4 regions of the Rhizobium sp. Root491 genome follow, and region 4 is predicted to be linked to each of the others. Evidence: predicted binding sites of a transcription regulator. Region 4 holds the regulator's gene; each other region holds the start of a gene.
The links. Region 4 encodes PhoB, which activates phosphate uptake and scavenging genes when phosphate is short. Its sites were predicted from a motif close to TGTCATNNANCTGTCAT; they were not measured.

Region 1 (2,202 bases), 240 kb from region 4:
TTGTTGTGAAGTATCGGCCCTTGACGCGGGCGCAAACGATGCTGAGCGGTTCCTCAGAGCCCGGCGAGAGCCAGCGGTTCGGGACCGGCAGATTGCTGAACCGGACGCGCGGCAAGCTGCGCGCCGGGAATATTGATGCTGGTCGAGGTCATGGTCTCGTCGATGCCGGCGCCGTGTGAATCCGTGCCGTAAATCTCGGTGACCGCCGCCGCCGTCAGTTCGGCGGGTGTTCCGTCGAAAACGACTCGACCCTGCGACATGCCGATGATGCGTTCGCAATAATTGCGCGCCGTATCCAGCGTATGCAGATTGGTGATGACGGTGATGCCTTCACGCTCGTTGATGTCGCGCAGGGCGTCCATGACGATCTTGGCGTTCAGGGGATCGAGAGAGGCGATCGGCTCGTCGGCGAGAACCATCTTCGGAGACTGCATTAGTGCCCGGGCAATAGCGACGCGCTGCTGCTGGCCGCCGGAAAGCGTGCCCGCCGCCTGCATGGCCACGTGCTCGATGCCGAGCCGCTCGAGGGCGGCAATCGCCATCAGGCGCTCTTCATCCGTGAAGATGTTGAACAGGCTGAGCACGGTCGAACGGTGGTTCAGGCGGCCGAGCATGACATTGGTGAGCACGTCGAGACGCGGCACCAGATTGAACTGCTGGAAGATCATCGCGCAGTCGCGCTGCCAGTTGCGCAGGGCGGCACCCTTCAGCGAAGAGACTTCCGTGTCGTTGAAGTGAATGGAACCCGAGGAGGGATCGACGAGGCGGTTGATCATGCGCAGCAGCGTTGACTTTCCTGCGCCAGAACGTCCAATCACGCCAACCATCTGGCCTTGCGGAATTTCCACATTCACGGAATCGACCGCAGTGTGGTTGCCGAAACGGCGCGTGACTTGCTTCAGGTGAAAGCTCATTTCCCCGTCCAATCTTCTTCTGATGGGGTTCGACCTAACAGCGGTGCGTGAAGCGTGAATGTCAGTTTGATGAAGAAAATATTACAGAATGCGCAGATAAGGCGTGCGCGTGGTCGCCTGCGAACCTTTTAGTAGTCGTGCCAAGGGCTTGAAGCCCGCGCTGTGTCTCGCAGACATGGTTAGGGAGACCCCGGAGCATGACCCCGGAATCTGCAGTTTCTTCGGTGTGGGCGATTTTACCGGGCGTATTTCGCCACGAAATCCTCGGCGGCGAGGGTGCGGAAATCGTCCAGTGCGCCGCGCAGCGTTGCGTGGTCCCAGTCCCACCATTTGAGATCGTCCATGCGCTGGCCAAGGTCCGCCGGGAAGCGGTTCCTGATCAGCCGGGCGGGTACGCCGCCGACGATGGTATAGGGCGCAACGTCTTTCGACACGACCGCACCGGCCCCGATTACCGCACCGTTTCCGATTGTGACGCCAGGCAGGATGGTCGCGCCATGGCCGATCCAGACATCGTGGCCGATCACCACGCGCTTGGCGCGGCGGGCGGCGAAGAAGTCATTTTCATCATCGGCGTCGTCCCAATAATTGTGGGCACGGTAGGTGAAATGGTGAAGTGTGGCGCGCGACATCGGATGATTGGTCGCGTTGATGCGGACGGATGCGGCGATGTTGACGAATTTGCCGATGGTGGCGCACCAGATCGCACCGTCCTGCATGACATAGGAATAGTCGCCCATCTCCACTTCCTCGATGCGGCAGCGTTCCGAAATTTCGGTATAGCGGCCGATCGATGAATTGGTGACGCGGGCACTTTCGTGGACAACAGGTTCGAGACCGACCTTCACACTCATGCCGCTGCCTTCCGGGGGGAGAATTGCGAGACATCCAGAACGCGATCGGCCACGGCTTCCCGCACTTCCTCGTCATGGAAAATACCGAGCAAGGCGGTCCCTTTGCGCTTCTTTTCCGCGATCATCTCCACGACCACCCGTCGGTTGGCGGCATCCAGGGATGCGGTCGGTTCATCGAGAAGCAGGATCGCGTGATCGGTGATGAAACCGCGTGCGATGTTGACGCGCTGCTGCTCGCCGCCGGAAAAGGTTGCTGGCGGCAGCGACCACAGTTCCCGCGGCAGGTTGAGTTTCGAAAGCAGAACGGCTGCCTGCTCGCGGGCCTCGTCCGCAGCAACCTTGCGCGCAAAAAGCGGCTCGGCGACGACGTCGATCGCCGGAACGCGCGGCACGGTGCGCAGAAACTGGCTGACATACCCGATGGTGCGATGGCG
Region 2 (2,202 bases), on a different contig from region 4:
TGTGCGTTCTCCTTCTTGGCTATTACAACGCCCGAATCACGGTTTTGTTCATCTCCGGTTCATCAATTCGTTCATCTTCCATTCATCTTGGCAAATTGGAACCCCCTGCCCGATCACATTTTAGGTGATCGGGAACCATTTCGTGAGGTGAGCATTTCGCGCATGGGAGTGAAATTTGCCGTCAAGGCGCATGAAACAGGGAGGAGAATGACATGCTGATTAACAAAACGGAGCCGTGTCACCACGCCTCGTGGATGAAGCCGGTGGCGATCCACCTGCCGTTATCCGCAGCGGTGGAAATCTACAGCCCTCTGGTGGCGCTGGACATGCTGATGTACCGCTGGCCGGATGAACACGGACCGGAATATGAGGACGCACGCAGGAACTGTCTCGATGCTATCGCTGGAAAATGCGACATCGAAAAAGCGCGGGAATCGTTTCTGGTCGCAAGCAGCCACGCGCATATTCTGAACATCCACTAGGTCGTCACGCGGAAGGCTTTGTGAATATTATCGACTACATATCAATCACTTACGGTGATGACAACCGGATGAGCGGCAAGTCTATCTGCCGTCATCAACATGGCTCCAGAGGTCAAAACAACGGGCAATCCACCTGCGTGGATCGCCCGTTTGATTGAAGCCTGAACTTCGTCCTATTCAAATGGCCGGGTGCACAGGGATCGGGAGGTTGCTGTGAGATACACCGTCTTAATTTTCCCCATGCACCGGCAGTCAATACTCGGATAGATTTCTGTCTTACAATCGGTGTTTCGACGTGACTATTCCTGATAGCGCGACACGCCCGCTTCGTCGTTATGGCATTCAACCAGGCAAACGACCGTCTCCCCTAGCGAAGAGGTAGTCTGCAAAAACCGTTCACGCTTTCTCGGTAACAAACGCGGCATCGACCCGTGCGCCAGGGTCGCATGAACGACCGAAGTCGTATCCTGCCTGCGGAACATGACATGTAACTGTCATGCAAACGTTATAATCCGCAATGACGAATTCCATGGAATCGGTTGGCGGGTAAACCGCTGAAAGCTTGGGAGTGGAACTGGCCAACATGGAAACTGTTTTTGCCCTTTGCGCAATTCTGCTCCTCGCCTTCAATCTTCTCGGCGTCGTTCTGGCAGGCTGGCGGCTGAAAAGATGCGATACGGACAACGCACTTGTCCGGCAGAAACCGCCGGTATCACTGGTGGTGCCGCTGCGCGGCATCGAAACTTTCACGCCGCTGACGCTGTCGCGCGCCTTCCAGCTCAACTGGCCGGACTATGAGCTTCTGTTCTGCGTCGCCGACGAGTTCGATCCCGTGATCGAGGAAGTGCGCAAGGCAAGCGCGGCCTTCCCCGCAGTTTCAGCGCAATTGCTCATCGGCGATGATCGCATCAGCGCCAATCCCAAACTGAACAATTGCGTCAAGGGCTGGCGTGCTGCCCGACACGAATGGGTCATTCTGGCCGATTCCAATGTTTTGATGCCGCAATCCTATATCGAAACCATGATGTCGGCCTGGCGGCCGGATAGCGGACTGGTCTGCTCGCCACCGCTCGGCTCCCGGCCGGATGGCTTTTGGGCGCATGTGGAATGCGCCTTCCTCAACGGCTCGCAAGGCCGCTGGCAATATGCGGCGGAAGCCATCGGCATGGGCTTCGCGCAGGGCAAATCGATGTTGTGGAACAAGCCGTTCCTGGAAGAGCGCGGCGGCATCCGCGCGCTCGCCGCCGAAATCGCCGAAGATGCCGCTTCCACGAAACTGGTCAGAAACGCCGGTCGCAAGGTACACCTGGTGTCGGCCCCGTTCGAGCAGCCGCTCGGACAGCGCCATGCCGGTGAGATCTGGTCGCGGCAGACCCGCTGGGCGCGGCTGCGGCGCGTCACCTTCCCGCAATATTTCGCCCCGGAAATCCTCACCGGCGCGCTTCCCCCGCTCCTCTTCGCGCTCGCTGCCGCCGTTGCCGCGGATGCGAACCTTGCCGTCACCGCGATTGCCGTACTCGCCATCATGTATGGCCCGGAACTGGCGCTCGCAGCTCTCAACCGGTGGCCGGTATCACTCTATACCCTTCCGGCAATGGTCGCGCGGGATGTCATCATGCCATTCGTCTGGGTACGCAGCTGGATCGGCAGCGCGGTTGCATGGCGCGGCAATGTCATGACGATCGGCACGGCCGAAAGCACATTGGCCGGACCTTCAGCG
Region 3 (2,202 bases), 720 kb from region 4:
CATCTGCAACGACCTTGCGATTGTCGTCGCGGTGGTAGATCGGCCGGGCCTCGGAGGTGAAATCGACGATCTTCCAGCTTTTGCCGTCCTTTTCGAGCAGAAGGTCAATGAGGCCCATATGCGAGCCCCAGAAACCGGCCATCACGGCCGGCTTGCCCATCAGCGTACCCTTGACCGCATCCGCACCCTCGATGCCGTCCCATGTCTTTGGACCGGGGAAGACCAGATGCTGGTGACCAGTGAAGATGGCGTCAATACCTTCCACGCCCGCCAGATAAAGCGAGGCGTTTTCCATGCGATCGGTCTGGCCCTTGCCATCGATGCCGGAATGGGAAAGCGCGATGACGATATCGGCACCTTCTTCCTTCATGACCGGAACCCAGGCTTTAGCCGCCTCGACGATATCGCGCGTCTGGGCCTTGCCCTCCAGATTCTTGGAATCCCACATCATGATCTGCGGCGGCACGAAACCGATGATACCGACCTTGACCGGACTGGTTACGCCTGCACCATCGCGGATCTGTTTCTCGAGGATGACGTAAGGCTTGAAGAACAGCTCATCCTGCTTGGGATCGGAAGCCAGCTGACCCTTGGTGAGGTTGGCGCAGACATAAGGGAAACCGGCGCCCGCCAGTGTATTGGACATATAGTCGAGGCCGTAATTGAATTCGTGGTTGCCAAGCGTGCCACAATCATAGCCAAGGACATTCATGGCGTTGATGACGGGATGCTTGTCGCCGGCCTTCATGCCGCGCTCATAGGCGATGTAATCGCCGAGCGGATTACCCTGCAGGAAGTCGCCATTATCCACCAGCATCGAGTTTCCGGCCTCGGCACGGATGGCGCCGATGATCGAAGCGGTGCGCGCCAGACCCATCGTGTCGTTCGGTTTGTCGGCGTAATAATCATAGGGAAATACGTGAACGTGGATGTCAGTCGTTTCCATGATGCGCAGATGCGCCTGGTTGGCTGCGGCGCGCGCGGCGAAGGGATGCAACAGCACCAGAGCCGAAGAGGCGGCGATGCCACCCAGAAGCGAACGGCGAGTGATGGGGTGGAGAGCGAGAAGCGACGACATGGGAACTCCTTCGTATGAAGCTTGCTCTGTCAGGAAAACGACAAGGTAGAAGCAATCCCCGAGGAGTCCATCATCAAAATGACAAGCCCGTGACGGACGGGCCAGTTTTCAACCGTTTGATAAATTTTTTGCCACAAGGTGGCCGCGCGCGCATGGCCCGCTTCGGGAATGCGCTATGTCCGGTCTGCGCATTCCCCTTGTCGGAAACATCTGCTTAGCGGGCGAGAGTCGGTTTTACTTCTTCGTGGAAGAAGCGGAAATAAGACGACAGCTGTGCCAGCGTGTTGGTGGAAAGTTTGAGTTGCAGGCCGAGCCGGTTCATGTGCTGCCATTGCACGACACCCTCGATGAAACCCAGATCTTCACTCTGCACCTTCACCCGGCTTCCCTTGGCGGCAGCGAAAGGTCCGTCCAGTTCGAGCGCCATGCCGGTGGCGGACAGGTCCACCACGCGGCCTCGGGTCGACTGGCTGAAATAGTGCACGGTCGCGTAGATCCGGGTCTTGCTACGGGTCGCAGTGCGGGTCGCCATATTGAGGTTGTTTGCCATTTCGCTACTCAAATCAATTGTTTCCGATGCTTGCATCATGACGTAGAAAGTTTGAGAGCCGTTTAGCCGTTTGCTTAAAATTGCAAGTAATCGCGCGATTATGCTGTGTCGATACGGCACTGGTAGCAATTGTTGCGGGCGGAGCGCACATGCACATAAGCGACGTCTGCCCGCTCCAGAAGATGCGCTGCGCGTGAAAGGATTTCGTCCGTCGCCGTCACCGCGCCGGTGCCGTAGACGATGCGGTCGTCAGTGCCATAGCCGCGAACGATATAATCGGGGCTGTTGAGCATCGGGGGAAGGGCATCCGTCTGCGGATAGTGCTCACAGGCCTCAGCGTGAAGAAAGACTGGCCCCGTTTCCGCATAGGGCTGGAGCGAAGGGAAGGGCCGGTAGGCGAGGATCAGCATTCCTTCGCCTTCATTAATCTGGGAAAAGCAATGGCGGCACGGCATGCCACCTGGAGAAACGGCCTTTTCCGGCGGGTTGCCATAGGCGTCGGCGGCTCCCGCCCGGAAAGCCTCAGCTTCCTTAGCCGGCATTGCTGTAAAGACGAGATCGGTCATGGCGAGGT
Region 4 (2,202 bases):
TGCCCCTGCCCCGCGTGCGACGACTTTCGCAGGTCGCGTCAACGCGGCACCGGCGCGCATCCTCACCCGTTCGAACGCGGCAACGGCGCTGCACGAGGAGATCGATATCGAGACCGCGCAGGTTCTCGATTACGTTCCTTCCAAGAACGTTGTCACGCCCATTTCCCGTCGCCTGACGCTGACGGAACTGACCGAGCGCACCTGCAAATGGCCGGTTGGCGATCCGCTGAAGGACGACTTCCATTTCTGCGGTTGTGAAGCGCTGGAATCTTCGCCCTATTGCAAGTTCCATGCGAAACTCGCCTACCAGCCGGTGAGCGAGCGCCGCAAGGCTTGAGTGTTGCGGCACGCATTCAGCACTCAAAAATTACGGGCCTTCGGGCCCGTTTTTTTATGACAAAAATAAAGCCGCTTTCTGGGCGGCTTGATGGCAGGCCACACCCTTTCCCCTTACTATTGGGCGTGACCCTTCAATCCGGATTTCAACGCGCAGCCGATCTCCTCCGGTCAAAACGGACAATGGCATCGAGTTTGGCGGATATTCATATTGAAAAAGCCCGAAACCGTTTCAGATTTCGGGCTTCCTGATTTTTTGGTGCACTACTTCGCCAGCGAAACCATCTGGTTCCGCTTCGCTCAGGCTTCCATCGAATATCCCGCACCACGCACCGTGCGGATGACATCCTGCATGTGCGAGAAATTCAGGGCCTTGCGCAGACGTCCGACATGCACATCGACAGTGCGCTCGTCGACATAGATATCGTGACCCCAGACGCCATCCAGCAATTGCGAGCGGGAAAACACCCGACCCGGCGACGTCATCAGGAATTCCAGCAAGCGGAATTCCGTGGGGCCGAGGCGCACTTCGCGGCTTTTGCGGTGAACGCGATGGGTCTCGCGATCCAGTTCGATATCGCCGCATTTGAGCACCGACGACAGAACCTCCGGACGGGCCCGGCGCAACATGGCCTTGACCCGGGCCATGAGTTCCGGCGTCGAGAACGGCTTGACGACATAATCGTCAGCGCCGGTAGCGAGACCGCGAACCCGTTCGCTCTCTTCGCCACGCGCCGTCAGCATGATGATGGGCAGGCGTTCTGTTTCCGGCCGCATTCTCAAGCGCCGGCACAGTTCGATACCGGAGACACCGGGCAACATCCAGTCCAGGATAAGAAGATCCGGAATGCGCTCCTGCAGCCTGATTTCCGCCTCATCGCCACGGGGTATCGTGTCGACGTCGTATCCCTCAGCCTCGAGATTGTAACGAAGCAGGACGCTCAACGCTTCCTCGTCTTCCACAACTGCAATCTTGGGCACCATATGCTGAACTCCGCAAGCTTCTGCTTGTCTGTTACTCGGTCACCGAACCAAGCGTGTTGGAACTGTCGTCCTTCGGACGCTCGCCCTCCGGCTGGCTGCCGGTGGTCATGTAATAGATCGTCTCTGCGATATTCGTCGCATGATCGCCGATACGCTCGATGTTCTTGGCGCAGAACAGAAGATGCGTGCAGGTGGTGATGTTGCGCGGGTCTTCCATCATGTAGGTCAGAAGCTCCCGGAAGAGCGACGTGTACATGGCATCGATTTCCTCGTCGCGTTCACGGATCGCATTGGCCTTTTCGGCGGAACGCGTGGAATAGACGTCGAGGACTTCCTTGAGCTGCACCAGCGCCAGGTCGGACAGATGCTCGATGCCGCGGGCGAGCTTGCGCGGAACACCGGTGCCGGCGACAGCAATAACGCGCTTGGCCGTGTTCTTGCCAAGATCGCCGACGCGTTCGAGATCGGCGGCGATACGCAGGGTGCCGATGATCTCGCGAAGGTCTGCCGCCATCGGCTGACGCTTGGCGATGGTTACAATCGCCTTGTCGCCGATTTCGCGCTCAGCATGGTCGAGAATGGTATCGTCCGAAATGACCTTCTGCGCGAGCGCAGCATCGGAATTGACGAGTGCGCGCACGGCGTCACCGCACATCTGCTCGGCAAGACCGCCCATTTCGGCGATGCGGCGCGTCAGAAACTTCAGTTCGTCGTCATAGGCAGACAGGATATGCGAATGGGTCGTTGTCTGTGTCATGGTCTATTCCTCCGGCTTGGCCTGCATGCGCGTGCCCAACAGCGGGGCACGGCAGAGGCACCAGTCTTGTACGGTTACGATAAAGCACCGGCCGGGGATCAGCCGAAGCGGCCCATGATGTAGTC

Region 1: a site for PhoB is predicted at 973-989, ahead of phnC (phosphonate ABC transporter ATP-binding protein). Genes of this name have one in related genera too.
Region 2: a site for PhoB is predicted at 964-980, ahead of ASD46_RS20110 (ceramide glucosyltransferase). Genes of this name have one in related genera too.
Region 3: a site for PhoB is predicted at 1,157-1,173, ahead of ASD46_RS01460 (bifunctional 2',3'-cyclic-nucleotide 2'-phosphodiesterase/3'-nucleotidase). Genes of this name have one in related genera too.

Annotation. Positions count from the first base shown of each region.
Region 1 is NZ_LMFF01000001.1:1,245,777-1,247,978, reverse strand. Features, by position in the region: gene phnC (phosphonate ABC transporter ATP-binding protein) at 54-914, opposite strand; gene ASD46_RS06210 (DapH/DapD/GlmU-related protein) at 1,151-1,768, opposite strand; gene phnL (phosphonate C-P lyase system protein PhnL) at 1,765-2,202, opposite strand, start outside.
Region 2 is NZ_LMFF01000016.1:333,917-336,118, forward strand. Features, by position in the region: gene ASD46_RS20100 (BON domain-containing protein) at 1-1, opposite strand, end outside; gene ASD46_RS20105 (DUF982 domain-containing protein) at 213-482, shown strand; gene ASD46_RS20110 (ceramide glucosyltransferase) at 1,066-2,202, shown strand, end outside.
Region 3 is NZ_LMFF01000001.1:282,056-284,257, reverse strand. Features, by position in the region: gene ASD46_RS01460 (bifunctional 2',3'-cyclic-nucleotide 2'-phosphodiesterase/3'-nucleotidase) at 1-1,078, opposite strand, end outside; gene ASD46_RS01455 (PilZ domain-containing protein) at 1,293-1,628, opposite strand; gene ASD46_RS01450 (DUF1203 domain-containing protein) at 1,727-2,194, opposite strand.
Region 4 is NZ_LMFF01000001.1:1,006,155-1,008,356, forward strand. Features, by position in the region: gene ASD46_RS04995 (GcrA family cell cycle regulator) at 1-337, shown strand, start outside; gene phoB (phosphate regulon transcriptional regulator PhoB) at 637-1,320, opposite strand; gene phoU (phosphate signaling complex protein PhoU) at 1,352-2,077, opposite strand; gene pstB (phosphate ABC transporter ATP-binding protein PstB) at 2,176-2,202, opposite strand, start outside.